One region of the Brevibacillus sp. JB24b genome, then DNA from elsewhere that is predicted to be linked to it. Evidence: predicted binding sites of a transcription regulator. Region 1 holds the regulator's gene; the other holds the start of a gene.
What was found. Region 1 encodes LexA, which represses DNA repair genes until DNA is damaged. Its sites were predicted from a motif close to CGAACATATGTTCG; they were not measured.
Positions count from the first base shown of each region.

Region 2: uvrB (excinuclease ABC subunit UvrB) is a predicted target of LexA. The motif match lies at 9,843-9,856, and genes of this name have one in related genera.

Region 1 covers NZ_JBNVQV010000001.1:3,443,417-3,454,211, forward strand. Annotated here, with positions in the region: gene ACQV1I_RS16035 (HelD family protein) at 1-2,004, opposite strand, end outside; gene crcB (fluoride efflux transporter CrcB) at 2,082-2,444, opposite strand; gene crcB (fluoride efflux transporter CrcB) at 2,431-2,835, opposite strand; fluoride riboswitch at 2,896-2,955, opposite strand; gene ACQV1I_RS16050 (DUF896 domain-containing protein) at 3,025-3,219, opposite strand; gene ACQV1I_RS16055 (LysM peptidoglycan-binding domain-containing protein) at 3,298-3,684, opposite strand; gene lexA (transcriptional repressor LexA) at 3,846-4,466, shown strand; partial or broken gene ACQV1I_RS16065 (isochorismatase family protein) at 4,584-4,981, shown strand; gene ACQV1I_RS16070 (DUF456 domain-containing protein) at 5,166-5,654, opposite strand; gene ACQV1I_RS16075 (hypothetical protein) at 5,750-6,169, shown strand; gene ACQV1I_RS16080 (GNAT family N-acetyltransferase) at 6,293-6,799, opposite strand; gene ACQV1I_RS16085 (aminoacyl-tRNA deacylase) at 6,871-7,335, opposite strand; gene ACQV1I_RS16090 (DMT family transporter) at 7,415-8,296, opposite strand; gene ACQV1I_RS16095 (zinc-dependent alcohol dehydrogenase family protein) at 8,725-9,708, shown strand; gene ACQV1I_RS16100 (hypothetical protein) at 9,906-10,322, opposite strand.
Region 2 covers NZ_JBNVQV010000001.1:4,883,379-4,894,173, forward strand. Annotated here, with positions in the region: gene hisD (histidinol dehydrogenase) at 1-1,118, opposite strand, end outside; gene hisG (ATP phosphoribosyltransferase) at 1,143-1,760, opposite strand; gene ACQV1I_RS22925 (ATP phosphoribosyltransferase regulatory subunit) at 1,796-2,968, opposite strand; gene ACQV1I_RS22930 (acyltransferase) at 3,250-3,732, opposite strand; gene hprK (HPr(Ser) kinase/phosphatase) at 3,780-4,706, opposite strand; gene uvrA (excinuclease ABC subunit UvrA) at 4,894-7,782, opposite strand; gene uvrB (excinuclease ABC subunit UvrB) at 7,795-9,771, opposite strand; gene ACQV1I_RS22950 (flagellar hook assembly protein FlgD) at 9,946-10,782, shown strand.

The DNA.
Region 1 (10,795 bases):
TTTTACACCCAAATGATGTAGCTCAAGACCTTTTTCTTTTAATGCCTTGGCAATTTTTTTACTCTCATGTATGGTTTTGGTTACAATCGCCACCGTTTGATGACCAACATCTAGAAACTTTTCGACTCGTTTTTTAATATCCTCTAGCATGTTGCTTAGGCTTTTGGCCCGTAAGAATAGCGGTTCCTCACCATGACGCAACACTGGCTTGGCCTCTGTAATTTCCGGTAAGTGAGTGCCCTCTAGAACAACATTGGACCAATTCATAATTTCAATAGTCGAACGATAGCTCTGCTCTAATGTATAAAAGTCTGTTTTCTTTTTGAAGATATTTCGTAAAACTGGCTGCCAGCTATCTAATCCACGGTAGGCATGAATACCTTGAGCCAAATCCCCTACGATAGTCATTGACTCATTTTTTGTGTGTAAAGAAAGCACTAAAATCTCTACATAACTCAAATCCTGAGCTTCATCAATCACCGTATGATCAAAAGGTGCTTCCTTCCCGCTTCCTTCCAGCAGATGACGAAGATATAAAATAGGAGCAAGATCTTCTGCTTCTATACGTTCTTCCTCTATTAATGATTTTGAAGTCTCCACAACATCTTGCAGCACTTCATCCGGAATTTCTTCACTGGTAAGCTTGCGTATCAGCTCCCAATCTTGCAATAGTTGCGCATACACACTAAACACATCTATACTTGGCCACTTACCTAAATACAAAGCAAGTAATTCATCTATTTTTTTCTCAAAACGCAATAAGCTAGGCTTATCCAGATCAATTTTTGCTTCCCTCAAATGAGTAAATAATTGTTGCGTCATCTGTTGTTTCACATGCTTAGCTAAAGCTTCTCTTCTCCGTTGATATGGTAAATGAGCAAATTCATCAATAAACAACTGGCGAATATCTGCTTTTTTCATTTCAAACACATGCTTTGTCTTATTATAAATAAATCGCAAATCCTTATAGGTTATTAGTTCATGTAGCAAATAATTCATATACCGATCTAACATATTATGACAGTGAATAGAACCCTTAAATGACATCCGATTCCACGCTTTACGTTGCTCCATCTGCTTGCTTGTATCGTCTTCAAAGAAAAGTAGCAATGGTTTGCTCGGATCAACAATTCGCCATCCTTTTGGCAAAAGCACCTTTACCTGTTTGGCTGCCCACTCGGTGAAAGTTGCTTGCTGCACATCCTCCACGCCTAATTCGGGTAATACATCAGAGATATATGTTAAAAACAGCTTATTTGGCGCAAATACCATAAATTTCTTGGAAGCGATCAAATGCTGGTAATTATAAATCAAATAGGACAATCGGTGTAATGCAATCGTAGTCTTTCCGCTTCCTGCTACTCCTTGTACTACAATAGCCCGATCTTTTTCAGCACGAATGATATCATTCTGTTCCGTTTGAATTGTAGCAACGATATCTTTTAATCGACTATCGTTATTTTGATTCAGACTAGAAGCTAAAAATTCGTCTATATAGCCTTCTTCAAGAAAATCCTCTGGCGCCCCAATCTCGCGATGAATTTTTTCTTTTAAAGCTCCATCATATATTCCTGTAATCCGAGCATCTTCTATAGCAAAATTACGTTTTAGCTTTACTTCTCCACGTACAATTCCCTGAAGTGTTCGGTAAAAAGCATCCTTGTTCTCCCCACTGTAATAAAGACTGGCAATAGGTGCACGCCAATCTACTACAACACTATCCATTGTGTCGCGTTCTACGATCCCACGTTTTCCGATGTATACGGAATCCATTTCATACGTTTCTTCCTTCATGAAATCCACTCGACCAAAGTAGGGCTTTTTCACGGAGCTTTCCAAATGAAAGAGATCCCTTGCTTTCGAAGAATTGACTACTTGTTTAACATAATCATCCGTTGCCTCTCGCAGATCTTCTCGGAGCTGTCCAATCTCCTTTTCAATGGTATGTACCGTTTTATCCAGCCGGTCTTGTTCTTCCTTATATGCAGGATGATGAATGGTCACATGTCTAACCTCCTTTTCATCAAACGAATATTTATCTTATCAAAACAAAATAACAAATCCAAGGACAATCTTAGAAATCACAAATGTACTCCGAGAAACATCCCCAGTGCGGCAGATGAAATTCCCAAGGAATAACTGATAAGTAAGTATATGATTCCTATCTGGTAACGTTTTTTGGTGAATAAAGAGTAGCTTTCCCATTTATATGTCGAAAAGGTAGTGAAAGCTCCCATAAAACCTGTTCCTGCCATTACCACAAAAAATGGGGCCAATGAAGAGCTTGTTATTATACCTAATAAAAAACATCCAAGAATATTGATACAGCAGGTTGCCAATGGAAACATTCCTTGATAACGCCGATTTATCAGCAGACTGATTCCATAGCGAGCCACTGCTCCCAGACACCCGCCTAATGCTACTCCTATACTATTCAATAGCATCAGTCTCGCTCCCTCTCTGTGCTAATCGAGTACCTATCAAAGAACCAAGCCATGCCATTAATAACCCTCCCCATAGACTGGCCAACACATAACAAATCGCTAGCATATATTGATGCTGATGCCAAAGAGTTAGCGTCTCTACACTAAAAGTCGAAAAGGTAGTAAAAGAGCCAATAAACCCTGTTCCTACTCCTACGGTAAACCAGGAAGGCAGTTGATTTCGAGTTAGGATATATTGATTGAGAATGCCTAATCCAATGCAGCCTATGAAATTAATTACTAGCGTTCCTAAAGGAAATGAAAGCCCCCACCAGCCCGATGTCCATGCTCCTAGTAAATATCGAGATACAGCCCCCATCATTCCTGATAGTCCAACAATAAAAAATGACATGCACTCCCTCCTCTATCATCTATTTCTGACACATATACAAACAAACTCCTACCAGCAATATTACTGGTAGGAGTCATTAGCCTAACGGCGCTTCGGGCGAACTCCATCGCCTCTTATTTGCTTGTAATTGTAAGTAACCCTAATCAACGGCACTATTCCTACGTGGATTATTTAAAGAAATCACATAGACTAGTGCTTATGCTTAGGTTCCTCATCCTCTACATAACGGATCGAGTCTAAACTAGATTTCAAGGAAGCCTTCATAGCATCAATGTATTTTTGACGAAGAACTTGTTGCTCCGCTTTTTCTTCTGGAGTTAAGCCAACACCCTTCGATTTCTTGGCTAATTCATTAATACGTTTTACCTCTGCATCAGTAACCAATGGTGATACCTCCTCAACTAACTTCTCTTTATTATAACACAAGACCAAAGAGAGGAGATATAAATTATGGTTTAAAGCCTACCGGTATGCTGGAATAACGAGATTATTTCCTGCATAAATCATTGGGCTATCTAATTGATTTCGTATCATGATCTCTTCCTTTAGTTCCCTAACTGATAACCCGGATTCCTGCTGATATGCTTCCGCAATACTCCACAGCGTATCACCTGGCTGAATGGTAATGACAAGAGCTTCTTGCTGTGTATTGGGAGCTGCAATAGCCACTTTTTCTTTTCCAAAAATCATACTGCCTGCTGCAAAGGATACTATTATGATGAGCAGTATCGTTACTATAGCCTGCCCGCGTGTTATCCCTCTTCTATAGTGTACCAACGTGTCCTTATTCGTCGTTGTTCTTGTTTTATCTTTGTATAGATTCTGACAATTGCTAGATTGTACCATCATTATCATCACCCTCGCAAACGTTTGTTCTCATTTCGATAGCATAATCATAATGCGAACAAACATTCCTGTCAAGTAGGCAAAATCGAACTAATGTTTGTCGAACGCAAATTCTCATGGTATAATGTAGAAAATATCTGGATCGAGAGAATGAGGTGTTCGAAATGTCCAAACTCTCCAATCGCCAACAAGCGATCATTGATTTTATTCGTAAGGAAGTAAAAGATAAAGGTTATCCCCCGTCTGTCCGAGAAATCGGTGAAGCGGTAGGACTAGCTTCCAGTTCCACTGTTCACGGTCATCTTGCACGACTTGAAAAAAAGGGCTTAATCCGCCGCGATCCTACTAAGCCACGTGCTATTGAACTATTGGACGAAACTCGTATACAGGATGATTATGAAAGCTCCATTGTTCGTGTTCCAATGGTTGGTAAGGTAACGGCAGGTCAGCCTATTGCAGCTATTGAACAAGTGGAAGAATATTTTCCATTGCCAGAAAACATCGTTACGTCTGACAATGTTTTCATGTTGCGCGTTATGGGAGAGAGTATGATTGAGGCAGGCATTTTAGATGGCGACTACGTAATTGTTCGCCAACAAAATGTAGCCAATAACGGTGATATCGTGGTAGCGATGACAGAAGAGGATGAAGCAACTGTTAAGCGTTTCTTTAAAGAGAAAACGCACTTCCGTCTTCAGCCAGAAAACTCTCAGCTTGAACCAATCATTTTAGATAGCGTTACAATTCTAGGTAAAGTGATTGGCGTTTACCGCCTTTTCCACTAGTACATTGAATTTTAATTTACTTGCTGACTTCTAACGTGCTTGAACGAAAAAACTCTTGGTAAAGATCATACTCACCAAGAGTTTTTTCGTTCTGAACCTTTTAGCTAGCAACCGTTTCTATTACTTTCGATTAATGCTGTCATACAACAAGCAGTTAATTCAGATTATTACGTCATCTTTAGTAGAGATAAAGATGTTGCTAAGGGGAATGGAACGGGCTTTGAAATCCATTCGAGCATTCATAGATCACCAGATACAGCATCTAATCATGATGGGCTGAAACAGAACTCTGTATTGACACAGCCGTCAGAACGGCTACTATATATGGCTTTGATGTAACACTAGTTGGAGACGGACATTCTACAACAGATTCAACCAGTTTACCTGCCGAACAGATGATTACTCACCATAATCGGGTGTTACATGGACATGATCATGTGGATTATTTTTCCCTTGTAAGATATGCGCGTGAAAATCTGTTTTCTCCGACTCACAATCATTATCGGAAAAAGTAAGGTTGGCATACTCTCAAAAGAGCACCAAAACTCTACCATTAAGACCAATCCTGTTCAAGAACAAAAAATAAACCAAGATTGCCGCTTTTCTCTCCAGTTGATCATAGAGAAAATAATTGACAATCTCGGTTTTGTTCATTAGATCAAAAATTCAATACCTGATTTGATTATCCACAAAAAATTTTTACAAAGCTACAATAAAGAACCAGATAATCATGATTAGTTGAATAAAGATTTTCACAATAGCACTACTGAAGAATCCAATGAGGCTTCCTATAGCTATCTTAAAAGCTCGTTCAGCCGGTTGTTTTTGCATCAGCATTTCAATTAATAATACAAATACAAATGGAAGAATAATCATACCAAATGGCGGAAACGTAAATACACCAATGATAATACCTAATATTGAGCCAATTGCTGATGCCTTTGATCCGCCATACTTTTTAACAAAATACATATTGGTCATTAAGTCAGCACCATATAACATCACACTCAAAATTCCCATTCCCCACCAGAAGGAAACCGGCAGTCCTGCCCCCGGATCGGCAATCGCAAACTGATACAATAAGAAACCGCCCCATAATAAAACGGTATCAGGTAACACTGGCAAGAAGATGCCGGCGATACTAAGACCGAATAAGAGAATAACGATCAACCACAATAAAACATCCATGTTTAAACCCCCTCTTTGTTGCATCTTACCCGTTTTCTATATGTACGTATCAATGCTCTCCTACGTTTCATTTTTGTTTACAAGTTTTCCTTTTCTTGTTTGGTATACGTTTCTTCTATTCTTTATTGGCAATACCTGTTGTTTTCTTACTGTCCTCGACTAGTTATGCTGCTCAAGAAAAGCATAGTACAACTCAAGTAAGTATGAGTAGTAATGCTTACAGTCAATTTTCTATTCCATTTGCATTAACAGTAAAGGAATGGGATAGAGGATATGGAGAAGCTGGGGTCACAGGACCTTTTTTCCTAGCTAAAGGTGGTACCGTAACTGTTACATTTGACAAGCATGTAGATACGCTGGGGTGGTACCTACTGAATGCAAATCGGTATGGAGCTGAAAAAATTTATCCAAAAGGATCTACCGTAACTGTGCCACGAAATTCACATTGGATTGTTCTTCTACAAAACTCTGGTATTAATCCTGTCACTATTTCAGGTAACGTGACTATTCACTAGACTTTAATAAATCCTATACTTATCAACAATCACCACTTACATCCGCTGTACTTACTAAGACTGTTTGTAGGAGAATGATAAGTTTCAATAAAATAAGCACCATTTTAGATGCTAGATTATCTTTCATTCTCCTCCTCTTTTTTGAATACCTATTGACGAGAATTTTTGAATGGGACCATCCCAATCCTCTCTTCTCAATTCTTGATAATTATTATTTGTGTATTCAGAAATTAATGCGCGCCAGAATTTCTGTGCCGAAATATTTTGCTCGATCTCAGAAATTTCCCATTCTCCCTGGAATTGATGGAATAAGCGAAATGCCACTTCTTTACCGATCCCATGCATACGATATTTTCTCATGATAAAAAACTCTGCCATTGAGTAATACTCTATGTCTTGATTCTTTAGCTTTCGTAGTAATACAAATCCAGCATATCTCTCGTCTACTTTTATAAAAAAGGGAATCCGATCTGGTTCTGTCCAATAATGATCCAAAAATTTATAATCATACAAGCCATGCTCATTTACATCAGCATAATCAAATTCACTAAAATCGTATTGATATAGCTCTAACAGATGCCGTAAAACCATCTTTTGATGCATAGATACTTTCACAAGCTCTATTTTCATTTCTATACTCCTTACTTCATAGAGAATTTGCTGTATGCTAAACAGCCTTACTCATCACCATATTGTATCTTTTATTTTCTTACACGAACAATTTTTCCTCTATTTAATCTCAATAAATCTTCTACCTTTATTTTTACTAGAGAATTAGGCGAGCCTCCTCCCGTATATACATACTCCAATTCTGTTACTCTAGGATCTACTAAAAAAATGGCCTCAAACCCAAAAGAAGGCACACCACCAGCTGGATAACCAGTTCCTTCTAACACTTCTTTTTCATTGGCCAAACGAGGTCTTTCAATATTGAGTGCTTTACTTACTCGTGATGTACTAGCTCTATCTTCACCTTTTACCACGGCAACAATTAATCTTCCAACTTCATCAACCATACAAATATTTTTAACCAACTCGTTAACAGGAACATTCACAGCTTTTGCCGCCTCTTCAACCGTGTGACAAGATTGACCTAAAATAAAGTGCTGGGCATCAGCATTCTTTGAATGTAGATATTCTTTTACTTGCAACTCATAAGAATTCATATCCCCCTCTCCTTTCTAAAATATTTTCCTCATTTTACCTATGTTCCAATGACTTATCAATAGTAGTGGTGAATTTTAGTTACGTATAATTCACCGTATTTTCTTGTTTTGGTTTTTTTAATGTATAAAGCATTCCAATAAAAATGAATAGGATACCCACTGTTTGAATGATACTTGGTCGAAATCCAATAATGACCACATCTAATAAAATTGCGACGGCTGGATCTAAAAATACCATTCCTGAAATCGTTCTGGTCGATAGCTTTCGTACACTATCGAAAAACAGAAGGTAAACAACACCAGTGTGGATAATACCAGTAATGATTGCATATGCCCAATTCAGCGTAGTTAAATCTAAAAATGCATGATAATGAATAAAGGGAAGCAAGCATATAGCACCTAGGGCAGTTTGAATAAACGTGGTGGCATAGACACTTATTTGTTGCAAACTTTTCCCTAAAATCATCGTTAATGCATAAAAAAGGGCAGCTAGAATAGCGTACAAAAATCCAGTCATTTGAAACGAAGCATTTGAGAGATCGCTATGAACTCCAATAATGAAAATCGTTCCTACAAAGCAAACCGATATAGCTAGAACTGATAGAGTTGTTAATTTTTCTCTAAAAATAAAGCTACCTACAAGTAAGACAATCATCGGGGCAAGATGATAGAGAGAGATCGCTACTGTAATCGAAATCAATTCAAAGGATTTAAATAAGAATATCCAATTTAACAGGTTTGCTATTCCACAGAAGCTAACTCTAATCAGTTCTTTTTTGCCCCATTGTTCTTTTTTATACGTTCCTGTAACAACCCATATAAAACCAAGGAAAACTGTCGCACAAATGCATCTAATAAAAACTAATTCTAAAGCAGGGAGACCAGTTAACACAGAAAAAAAACCAACTGATCCAAAAATCGTCATCGCAATGAACATTTGAATAAAAGCCCTTATATTCATAATTTTTTCTCCATTCTATCTATAGAAGTTATTACTCTAACTACTATAGTTGATCCAAAAATAAAACGGGTTCATTGAACTGAAACCGCCCTCTTCCCATTAACGAATAAAAAGATTGCTTTCTAGACTAGATATAAGCTAATCACACAAAGTCGACTAGCAGACAGGAATCCTTTTAAGTTATATACTATTATTCATAATATTGATGACATTGCAAGCATGTTTCTGCATTATTACAAAAAATTCAAAATAAATAAAGGAAATTCTACTACGACTTTTGCATTTCTATGAATAACAAACGATGTAGAGAGTAGCTTAGAAATAAAAACAAACCCATACAAAAATGCTCAAGATAAATTCACTACCTTCATTATAGCTACAGATATTATAAAATAACCTAGAGATAAAAAAGGAAGGAGACGTAGATTTTGATAGCCACTTGTATTAGATACCATGGATTTGGTAGCCCGCAGGATGTATTACAAGTTGAAGATAAACAAATTCAGCCTCCTATGAATGGAGAAATTCTTGTTCGTATGGTCGCTCGTCCCATAAATCCATCTGACTTAATCCCCATTAGAGGTGCATACTCTCATCGTATTTCATTGCCTACCATTCCCGGGTATGAAGGGGTTGGAATTGTTGAGGAAGTAGGTCCTTTTGTTCCTCAAGAGCTGCTTGGCAAACGTGTTCTTCCTTTAAGAGGTGAAGGTACCTGGCAGGATTATATTACAGCACCAGCCGAATTAGCAATCTCCATACCTACTTCCATGGAAGATTACATCGCTGCCCAGCTATATATCAATCCCATAACAGCATGGGTTATTTGCACAGAAATATTACGATTAAAAGATGACGATATCCTTCTCGTCAATGCTTGTGGTTCTTCTATTGGACGTATCTTTTGCCAATTATCTACCATTCTTGGTTTTCGGCTGATTGCTGTCACAAGAAGCAATACATATACAGAAGAACTTCTTCAACTCGGTGCCTCCTCTGTAATTAATACCTCTGACACCGTATTGCATCATACTGTTATGGAATTGACAAATGGACGTGGAGCAACTGCTGCTATTGATTCTGTAGGGGGGGTAGCTGGCTCAGACCTAGCTTTTTGTGTTCGTCCAAATGGTACTTTAGTAACGATTGGACTATTATCAGGGGTGCCTGTTCATTGGGGAGAAATTTCGCGTAGATCAAAGGTAAATATTAAATTGTTTCATCTACGACATTGGAATCAGCAGGTATCTGTACAAGCTTGGCAGGACACTTTTTCTTTATTACTAGCATTACTTATGGAACAAAAACTGGCGCTCATGATGCCTTACGCTCATTACGATCTATTTGAAGTACAGGAAGCTGTTCGTGTTGCCGAATCCTCAAGGAATAGGGGGAAAATTTTTCTTACGTAATGAAATAGCAATCCATATGTTAGGCTGAGTCTTAGACAAGGAAAAGAGAGTTGTTACAGCCGCCAACTGCACTGAACTCGTTTCTTACATAAACATAAACAGGTCCTTCTGTTGAGAAGGACCTGTTTACCACTACCAGGCGACTTTTATTCGCTCACTAGCTTCTGAATAAATATGGTATCTACAAAGTGTAGATCTTATTCAGCAAATTTATAAAGAGAAAATTTAGCCGTAAAGCTCATTTTTTTTGTAAAGGAAGAATTTACACCTGCTTGAAATTGAACAGAGATATTTCCATCTTTTGTAGCTTTAAAGATACGGCCATATTTTGCGTACGTATCATATGTACCTATGACCTTATTATCGGCATCATAGACTGTGTAAGTGATCGGATAGCCTGAATTCGTTACTGTAACGCTAAGCTCCTCACCTTTTTTCAGATAGAAGGATTCTTTTGGAGTAACTTCATAAGAGCTTAAAGAATAATATTTAAAAACATCTTGATCCTGGACACTCGCCGCACTTACTTTTGTTGCTTCTAAACCTGTGAAGCTTGCTCCTGTCAATCCTGCAACTCCCAATACACCAGCTAAAAGAATTTTTTTAAACATCATAATTCCTCCCTTAGGTTTTTGTTAAAATGTAAAAACTATGAAAATTATTAAAATTGCTTTTAAACACTTTCTTCTAAATTGTTCACCTCCTGTTGTAATCATTATAGTTACATTAAGAAATATTATCAAGAACTTTTTTCTTTTTTTTTACAAAAATCTTAAATTTATATTGAATAACAATATATTGACAATTAATAAAGTCCTATTTAACAGGCTTTTTCAAAAGTTATTAAAAATATTGTCACACATAAAAATGTGGTATTTTTAGGAAGAAAAAATCAATATTCAAAGAATACTTTTCTAACTATTCATTTAGTAACTCCAGTCTTATAGACAAATTCAAAAACACCTACTGTTCTATAGCTCATTTTCCTATCGAGTGATTTTCCAAGTTTATTATTTGGTAAGGTAAACAAAACAAACTTAATAGTTTTGGAGTTTTAAACATTCCTCCTCCATCCGCCAACAAAATG
Region 2 (10,795 bases), 1.4 Mb from region 1:
GGAGAAGAGAACCGCGCTGTTCCATTTGTTGGTAAAACATGGTTCGTTCCTGCAAAGTAATCTCCTACAGGTTCGGAGCTGTAGGGACCTAAAAAAACAGCTCCGGCATTTTTAACTTTCCCTAAATGACTAAAGGCATCTTCCACATGTAACTCTAGGTGCTCAGGAGCTAATCGATTAACCACTGCAAAGCCTTCTTCCAAATCTGCCACAACACAGATAGCTCCATGAGAGTGTAAGGAAGCTTCAGCAATCTCTTTTCTTGGTAAGCTCGCTATTTGCTGCTTTATTTCAAAAGCTACTTCCTCAGCTACTTTTTGTGAGGTCGTAATCAAGATAGCTGATGCCAGTGAATCGTGCTCCGCTTGTGACAGGAGATCAGCAGCAATATAACGGGGCGAAGCTGTTTCATCTGCTAACACTACGATTTCACTAGGACCGGCTATCATATCAATGCTTACCACTCCAAACACCTCACGTTTGGCTAGCGCTACGTAGATATTGCCCGGCCCTACAATCTTATCTACAGCAGGAATAGTCTTGGTTCCATAGGTAAGTGCTCCAATTGCTTGAGCCCCACCAACTTTATAAATCTCCGTCACACCAGCGATCTCGGCAGCAACTAAAACGGCTGGGGCAACCTTACCTTCTCGATCCGGTGGTGTGACCATTACAATTTTCTCCACCCCTGCGACTTGTGCTGGAATGGCATTCATGAGAACAGAGGAGGGATAGGAAGCGGAACCGCCAGGAACATAAAGCCCCACGCTATGTAGAGGCCGAATCATTTGGCCTAGCATAGTTCCAGACTCTCTTGTCGTAAACCAGGATGTACGTGCCTGATGTTGATGGTATGCGCGAATATTGTCGGCTGCTTCTTGCAACGCTTTTTGCACCTCGTTGGAAACGAATGTCTTGGCAGCTAGATACTCTGCTTCCGTTACTCGAATCTCACCTACTGTTACTCCATCATATTTTTGTGTAAATGTACGAACTGCTTCATCGCCATACTCTTTAACCGCTTGTAAAATCTCCCGTACCGCACTTTGCTGTTCTTCGGTGCCTTGGTCGATACTACGTGTGATACTTAGCTCGCTTGCATTTATAATCCGTAGCATGCTGTCTAGTACCTCCTATCCTTCTCATCTGAGTACCTCTGCTTTTGGAATGACCTGGAGAAATCTTTGGGCAATGTCCTCTACTGCTTCACTTTTCATTCGATAACTTGAGCGGTTAGCAATTAACCTTGTAGTAATATCACAAATATGTTCAATCTCCACCAGACCATTCTCTCGTAATGTCTGTCCTGTAGAGACAATATCAACAATTCGTTCAGCAAGTCCGATCAAAGGAGCTAATTCTACGGAACCATTTAGCTTAATGACCTCGACCTGTTGACCTTGCTCTCGAAAATAACGCGATGCGATCGTAGGATACTTAGTAGCTACTCTAGGCTGAACCGCTGGCTGATACTGAGCTAAACCAGCAACTACCATGCGACATCTCCCAATTTCAAGATCAAGTAATTCATAGACGTCTCTGTCTTCTTCCAATAAAACATCTTTGCCTACTACACCAACATCTGCTACACCATACTCCACATAAGTCGGTACATCAGCTGGTTTTGCCAAAATAAATTCCATCTGAAAATGAGGAACAGGAATAATTAATTTGCGGGAATCTTTGGAATTTTCCTCAAGTACGATTCCTGATTCCTGTAAAAAGATTAATGATTCTTCAAAGATTCTACCCTTCGGCATCGCTATCGTTAATTTTTGCAACGATTCTGTTTTTCTCACGGTACCTCTCCTCCCCAGATAACAACATGATTTTGCTCGCAATTTACAAAAGCATGCTCTACCTCTGCTGACCACCTCGCTGTAATAACGATATTTTGTTCATCACGTTTTTGCTGTGCATAGCGAAGAGCCTCTTCCCGTTGATGTTGCTCATATAAAATGACATAACGTTTTTGATTAAAAGGGGCTACTATATTTGCTACCTGTAATAAACAATCAATTTCCAGTGCAAACCCTGTAGCTGCTGCTGAACGACCAAATTGCTCTAACAACCGATCATATCGTCCGCCACTTAACAAAGATGAACCTAGATCTGCTGCATACCCTTCAAAAACAATTCCTGTATAGTAATCAAAACGACCAATAAGTGTTAAGTCCAATAAGATATGCTCTTCCACACCATAAGCCGCCAACGCATCCCATAATGATGAAATGGTTTGCATAGCTTCTACCGATTTTGGATTACGTAAGAGCTGCATACCCTCCTCAATGCTCTCTCTACCACCACGTAATTGAAGTAAGGAAAGCAATTTCACTTTCTCTTCCTCCGTGACAGATAATGTACTCACAACCTGTCGATATCCTGCATAATCTCTATGCTGTAGGCATTTCACCAAGCTCAACCTCTCGTGTTTATCCACCACGATTTCTTCTAACAAGCCTGTTACCACATCCACATGACCAATCGTTATTTTAAAGGCAGCTACACCTGCTTGTTGTAAACATGAAATTGCTAAGGCGATCACCTCAGCATCGGCATCTACACTGGCATCCCCGATAAGCTCCACTCCTGTTTGATAAAATTCAGCAGGACGTCCAGCTTCTTTTTCTTGCGCACGAAATACATTCGCTTGATAAAATAACCGGATCGGATAAGGTACGTGCTTATACAAGGAGGAGACAACACGTGCTATAGGTGCCGTTACCTCAGGACGTAAAATGACAGTATGTCCCTGTTTATCCAACAGCTTAAACATATGGTCGGTCAAGGTCGCACTTGCTACCCCCACCGTTTCAAAGTACTCCAGCGCAGGCGTAGCAATTTCATCATAACCCCACCTCGATATACATTGACGCAAAATTCGTTCAATTACACGTTGTTTTTGTAACAGCTCAGGCAATACATCCCGCATGCCCAATGGCTTTTCAAAAACCAAAGGTGTAGCCATCCTCATTCCCTCCTGCTCCTATAGACACTTTACTCTGCTAATAAACTAAAGCGTTTGGATTAGTAGAAAATATACTACTAATTATCAAAGAGGTCAACATTTTTTTATGACAGCATGTCTTTGTGTTATATCTTTGCCTACGTACTTCGTAGTCAAAAATATATTTTTTAGCCTCAACCACAAACAGAGGCTTTATTACACTTTTCCCTATTGCACCTCTATAAACGCTTAATTTACAATAAAAAAACCTTCGTCTCCTGACGAGACAAAGGTCCTCTACTTCACTGTCGAATGATTTGTAACGGATTTCCACCCACAAATGCTCCTGCTGGTACATCACGGTGAACAACACTCCCTGCTGCAATTACTGCATTATCACCAATGACTACTCCTGGCAAAATCGTGGAATTGGCGCCAATTAATACACGGTCACCAATAATAACTTCCCCTAGTCGATACTCGTCCACTAAATATTCATGGGCTAAAATTGTAGTATTGTAGCCAATTACGCAATTTCGTCCAATCGTAATTAGTTCAGGATACATAATATCCATCATGACCATCAATGCTACAGCAGATTGATCGCCTACTTTGATTCCAAGAAAGGTACGATACATCCAATTCTTCACAAACACAAACGGACAATAACGCGCCAGTTGGATAACAACAAAGTTTCTGCAAACCTTCCAAAAACTCACGGTTTTATACATATGCCAAAGCGGATTTACTCCTCCCGCTACGGGATATCGTTTGGTGTTACGCATAAGCGTCAGATTGCTCCTTTACCTCTTCCTATAGGGATCGCATCATCTTAGATAAATGAATCATGATCTTCAATTGTATCTGTCAAACGCTTAGAGAAATGCACAGCAGCATTGTAGCCCATGCGTTTCAAGCGATAGTTCATAGCTGCTACCTCGATAATAACTGCTAAATTTCGACCTGGACGCACAGGGACGGTAATGACCGGCACATCTGTATCCATTACTTTCATTTTTTCTTCGTCTAGTCCCAAACGTTCGTAGTGCTTATGCTGATCCCACAGTTCTAGCTTCACGACCATATCAATGTTTTTCGTATTACGCACAGCTCCTGCACCAAACATCGTCATTACATTGATAATACCTACTCCGCGGATTTCTAATAAATGTTGAATTAAATCAGGTGCCATCCCCGTTAAGTGGCCTTCTTGTGTTTGACGAATCTCTACAGCATCATCTGCTACGAGACGATGACCACGCTTAACCAGTTCCAGAGCTGTCTCACTTTTCCCTATTCCACTAGCACCAAGAATAAAGACGCCCACTCCGTATACATCCGTAAGAACCCCATGAATGGTAGCGGTTGGAGCAAGACGATCTTCTAAATAATTTGTAAGCTTACTAACCAGACTGGTTGTAGGTAAAGGAGATTGAATGACAGGTACTCCTCTACTATTAGACACATCCAGCACTTCTTGTGGCAATTCCAAATTACGCGCTACACATAAGCAAGGTGTCTCCTCACTCATTAAAAAGCTGAGTCTATCAACTATGGTTTCTTTAGGTAATGTATGTAAAAATTCCATTTCAGTCATTCCGAGAATTTGGATGCGTTCTCCAGGATAATGGGATTTATATCCCGCTAGCTGTAATCCAGGTCGACTTAAATCAGTAACGCTGATCGGGCGACTTAACCCTTTTTCGCCACTTACTATTTTCAGTTGAAAATGTTCAACAAGATGACTGACATTTACCATTTGTATCAAACACCACTTTCCCAGCCAAGATTGCTGTTTTCCGTTATTTCTTACCCCTATTGTAACGAACGCACCTTGTGCAAACAACTCTCTTCGTGAATTGACTTTTATCTTTTATATCATGTAAATGAAAAGACACCCTGTTAAAAAGGATGCCTTTCCCATGTTGTAATGTAAAGCTTTTACCCTAGGTATGATTAACTAGCTCTTGAATCCGTTCTTGGGTACGCTTGCGATCACGTTCAAGAATAGGTCCCAAAAATTCACCCGTATACGATCCCTTCACCTTGGCTACCTCTTCAGGAGTTCCTGTGGCTACTATACTACCGCCACGTGTTCCACCTTCTGGTCCAAGGTCGATTATATGGTCTGCTGTCTTAATAACATCTAGATTATGCTCAATAACCAAAACAGTATCCCCATTCTCTACTAATCGTTGCAAGACTTTTAGCAACCGATCAATGTCGTAGGTATGCAATCCTGTTGTTGGTTCATCTAGAATGTATATGGTGCGCCCCGTACTTCGGCGATGTAATTCAGAAGCTAATTTAACGCGTTGGGCTTCTCCACCTGATAAAGTGGTTGCCGGTTGTCCTAGCTTCATGTAGCCTAAACCAACATCCAGCAAGGTTTGAACCTTCCGTTGGATTTTCGGTACATTTTTGAAAAACTCAACTGCATCTTCCACTGTTGTTTCCAAAATATCAGAAATGCTTTTGCCTCTATATTTAACCTCTAAGGTCTCTCGATTGTATCGTTTACCATTACAAATCTCGCAAGGTACGTATACATCAGGCAGAAAATGCATTTCAATCTTAATAATACCGTCCCCTGTGCAAGCTTCACAACGCCCGCCCTTTACGTTAAAGCTAAATCGCCCTTTTTTGTATCCACGCACTTTTGCTTCATTAGTGGAAGCAAACAGATCACGAATATCATCAAACACACCTGTATACGTAGCAGGGTTCGAGCGAGGTGTACGACCAATTGGTGACTGGTCAATATCAACTACCTTGTCCAGATGATCCAAGCCATTAATCCGTTTAAATTCTCCCGGCTTGGCTTTTGCACGATTTAATTCACGTGCCAAAGCTTTGTGCAGAATCTCGTTGATTAGGGTACTTTTTCCTGAACCAGAGACACCCGTAACAGCAACGAACACACCTAATGGAATTTTGACGTTTACATTTTTCAGGTTGTTTTCTTTTGCCCCTTCAATAATCACCCATTTATCGCAAGCTTCTCCATTTTGTGCAGGCTTACGTCTTTCAAGAGGAACAGGGATGAATTTACGCCCACTTAAATAAGCTCCTGTTAGAGAGTCAGGATTCTTCATCACTTCTTGTGGGGTTCCTTCCGCTACTATCTGTCCACCATGAATCCCTGCTCCAGGACCAATATCGATAATGTAATCGCAGGCTAGCATCGTATCCTCGTCATGCTCTACTACGATAAGTGTATTTCCTAAGCTTGTCATATGCTCAAGCGTCTTAATCAAACGAGCATTATCACGCTGATGTAGACCAATACTTGGCTCGTCCAAAATATACAAGACTCCCATTAGACTAGAGCCAATCTGTGTAGCTAATCGTATACGTTGGGCCTCTCCACCTGATAAGGTTCCTGCCGCTCGACTTAATGTGAGGTAATCAAGCCCCACATCAATAAGGAAATTCAGTCTGGCTTTGATCTCTTTTAAGATCATCTGAGCGATCTTTATATCTTTCTCACTTAACTCAACTTGATCAAAAAATTGGTGTGCATCTACAATAGATAGACTGGTTAACTCCGAAATATTACGTTTGCCGATCAAAACAGCTAGGCTCTCTTGGCGCAATCGCTGACCCTTACAAACCGGGCAAGCTTTTTGACCCATGAAGCCTTCAATTTGTTCACGTATATAATCAGAACTGGTTTCCAGATGACGTCTTTGTAGGTTAGGGATTACCCCTTCAAATGCCACTGTAGCCTCACGTACTTGACCAAATTCATTCTCATAACGGAATTGAATTTTTTCACCTTTACTACCATATAAAACGATTTGTAATTGCTCATCTTCCAGCTCTTCCACCGGTACATCTGTAGGAATGCTAAAATGACGGCACGCTGATTCTAACAATTGTGGGTAGTAGGTAGAAGACTTTGGCTCCCAAGCTGCTATAGCACCCTCTGACAATGTTTTTGCAGAATCCGGGACAACCAGATCAGGGTCCACTTCCATCCGCACTCCCAATCCATCGCATTCTGAGCAGGCTCCATACGGACTATTAAATGAGAAGATTCGCGGTTCTAACTCACCAATCGAGAAGCCACAGAGTGGACAAGCATGCTTCTCGCTAAATAGTAGTTCTTCCTGATCGATAACGTCGACAATCACCTTACCGTCTGCTAAACGCAAAGCTGTTTCTAAGGAATCAGCAATACGTGTCTGAGAATCAGGTTTGACAACGATCCGATCAATTACAACTTCAATGCTATGCTTTTTGTTTTTTTCCAAAAGAATCTCTTCAGATAAATCCCGCACTTCTCCATCAACACGAACCCGTACATACCCTTGTTTACGGATATCTTCCAATAGCTTTACGTGCTCTCCTTTACGTCCCTGAACTAAAGGAGCAAGAATTTGCATACGGGTCCGTTCTGGGAATTCCATAATACGATCTACCATTTGTTCGATCGTTTGTGAACTAATTTCTATTCCATGAGTAGGACAAACAGCCTTACCAATACGTGCATACAACAGACGCAAATAATCATAGATCTCTGTCACTGTTCCTACAGTAGAACGTGGATTGCGACTAGTGGTCTTCTGATCAATCGAAATAGCTGGAGAGAGACCATCAATAGAATCTACATCAGGCTTATCCATTTGTCCCAGAAATTGACGAGCATAAGCAGATAGCGACTCTACATAACGACGCTGTCCTTCCGCATAGATCGTATCAAAAGCAAGAGACGATTTTCCTGAACCAGATAGTCCCGTTAAAACAACAAATTTATCTCGTGGGATGACGACATCTATGTTTTTTAAATTATGAGCACGTGCACCCTTCACCACGATTCGATCTAATGGCATGTATTTCACTCCCTACAGGTCTGCTTTCAACTCCAATATCAAATCACGAAGCTCTGCTGCACGTTCGAACATGAGATTGCGTGCGGCTTCCTTCATTTCCTCTTCCATTCGCTCGATAACTACAATACGATCTTTTTTCGGCATCTTCTTTACATTTAAGTGTGGTAGATAATCAGCTTTCTCCTCCGCCACTCTTGTTGCTTCAATAACTCCACGAACAGCTTTTTGAATCGTTTGTGGCGTGATGCCGTGCTTTTCATTGTAAGCAAGCTGGATTCTACGACGGCGTTCTGTTTCTTGTATTGCTTTCGTCATTGAATCAGTCATTTTGTCAGCGTACATAATGACACGACCCTCTGCATTCCGCGCAGCACGCCCGATGGTTTGAATTAATGACCGTTCATTGCGCAAGAAACCTTCTTTATCAGCGTCTAAAATCGTAACTAAAGATACCTCCGGCAAATCCAATCCTTCCCGCAATAAATTAATCCCCACCAAAACATCAAATTCACCCAATCGTAAGGCGCGTAAAATTTGCATGCGCTCAATCGTCTTGATATCGGAATGCAGGTAACGGACTTTAATGCCGATCTCCTTCAAGTAATCGGTTAGATCTTCTGACATTTTCTTCGTAAGCGTCGTTACTAAAACACGCTCGTCTTTAGCAATGGTTGCCTGAATTTCGCCGATTAAATCATCAATTTGGCCTTTTATTGGACGAACTGTGATAGTTGGATCAACTAAACCTGTTGGACGAATGACCTGCTCTGCCATCTTAGGCGTGTGCTCAAGTTCATATACTCCTGGTGTAGCTGAAATATAGACTGCTTGCTTTACTTTCTTTTCAAATTCCTCAAACCTGAGTGGTCGGTTATCGCGTGCGGACGGTAAGCGGAAACCATGCTCCACTAGTACATCTTTGCGCGCTCTATCGCCATTGTACATCCCGCGGATTTGTGGCAGGGTCATATGAGACTCGTCTATCACCATCAAAAAATCATCTGGGAAGTAATCAAGCAGCGTGTACGGAGGATGTCCCTCCGGTAAACCAGTCAAATGACGGGAATAGTTCTCAATTCCCGAGCAAAAGCCCATTTCTAACATCATCTCTATATCATATCTCGTACGCTGTTCTAGCCGTTGAGCTTCCAGTAGTTTGCCTGCTGCTTGCAACTCCAGCAACCTTAGTTCAAGCTCCTGTTCAATATTCTCAACAGCCTTCTTCATTTTTTCTTCACGGGTAACAAAGTGAGATGCAGGGAAAATCGCTACGTGTTCTCGGCTTCCCATAATCTCCCCGGTTAATACATCAATCTCTGTAATGCGCTCAATCTCATCACCAAAAAACTCTACTCGTATTGCCTGTTCACTGCGCGACGCCGGAAATATTTCCAGTACGTCTCCTCGAACACGAAACGTCCCACGAGTAAAGTTAATATCATTGCGATCATATTGAATATCTACTAGCCGATGCAAAACCTCATCTCTGCTTTTTTCCATGCCCGTACGCAAAGAAAGTACCATTTCTCTATATTCAATCGGGGAACCCAAACCGTATATGCAAGAAACAGAAGCCACAATGATGACATCCCGTCTCTCTAATAACGAGCTAGTTGCTGAGTGACGTAATTTATCAATCTCATCATTAACGCTTGAATCCTTTTCTATATAAGTATCCGAATGAGGAATGTAGGCTTCCGGTTGATAGTAATCGTAGTAACTAACGAAGTACTCTACCGCGTTATTTGGAAAAAATTCACGAAATTCTGCTGCCAACTGTGCAGCTAAGGTTTTGTTATGCGCCATGACTAGTGTAGGTTTGTTCACCTGAGCTATCATGTGAGCAGCTGTAAAAGTTTTACCTGTTCCGGTAGCACCCAGCAGAGTTTGATGACGTTTACCAGCCTTTATTCCTTCCACTAACTCTGCAATCGCAGTAGGCTGATCACCTGAAGGCGTATACTCCGAAACTAACTCAAAACGATCCACGGTCCCCTCATCCTCCTTTATATATCCTATCCTTCATTATAGCACAATCATTTAAAATCTAAGCAAAAACTCGAACGTTTGTTTGTCTATTCATTATAAGTGATTTTACCGATAATAAAGAAAGATAGCAAGTCTATCTGTCTGATAATTTTTACCCATTTGGGAGGAAAATGAATGCCGACCAACAACATACAAAAGTCGATGGCGGCGGCTAAGACCGCAGCACAAAGTACAATACCGAAAACAAAGTCTTCCGTACAATCGGAATATAACTATGGCAATAAAAAAGAATATTCAACTGGTTTGGATAGCGAATCTTTTATGAAGCTAATGATTGCCCAACTTCAGAATCAAGACCCGATGTCACCAATGGACAACTCTCAATTTATGATGCAAACTGCTATGATGACAATGGTAGAAAAAGTGTCGAATATTGAACTTCTCATGAAGGAGTCAAATAGCAGTCTGTTAAACGTAAAAGAGTACGAGGAAATCATCGGTAAAAAAGCTACCTATGAGGTGGCTCGTAAAGATGACTCCGGACAAGTATATGTAACAACAGCTTCTGGTACCATTGACGGTGTAAAAATGGTCGAGGGTAAAATTTGGTTTTTAGTGGGTGACGATATTATCTCCCAACAGCAAATCCATGGCTTAGAATCGCTTACGTCCCAAACTGGCGTTGACCAAACGCTAAAATACGCTAATATGATTGGTTATCAAGTTACGTATACGGAACAAGGGAAAGACGCGGATGGTAAACCAACCTCAACTGAAGAAACAGGCGTCATTCAGTCAGTCAGCATGAAAAATGGTTTAGTTGAATTTGTTCTAGAGAACGGTAAAAAGATTAAATCTACGGATATCGTTGGGCTTGAAGTAGTAAAACCAGAACTAGAGCCAGAACCGGAACCAGAGGAAGAAGTAGAACCACCTTCTGAGCCAGGGGATACAGATGGTACTGGTGAAACAGATGGCTTCCAAAATCCTGATGGTTCTAAAACTCCTTAAGAACAAGAAAAAC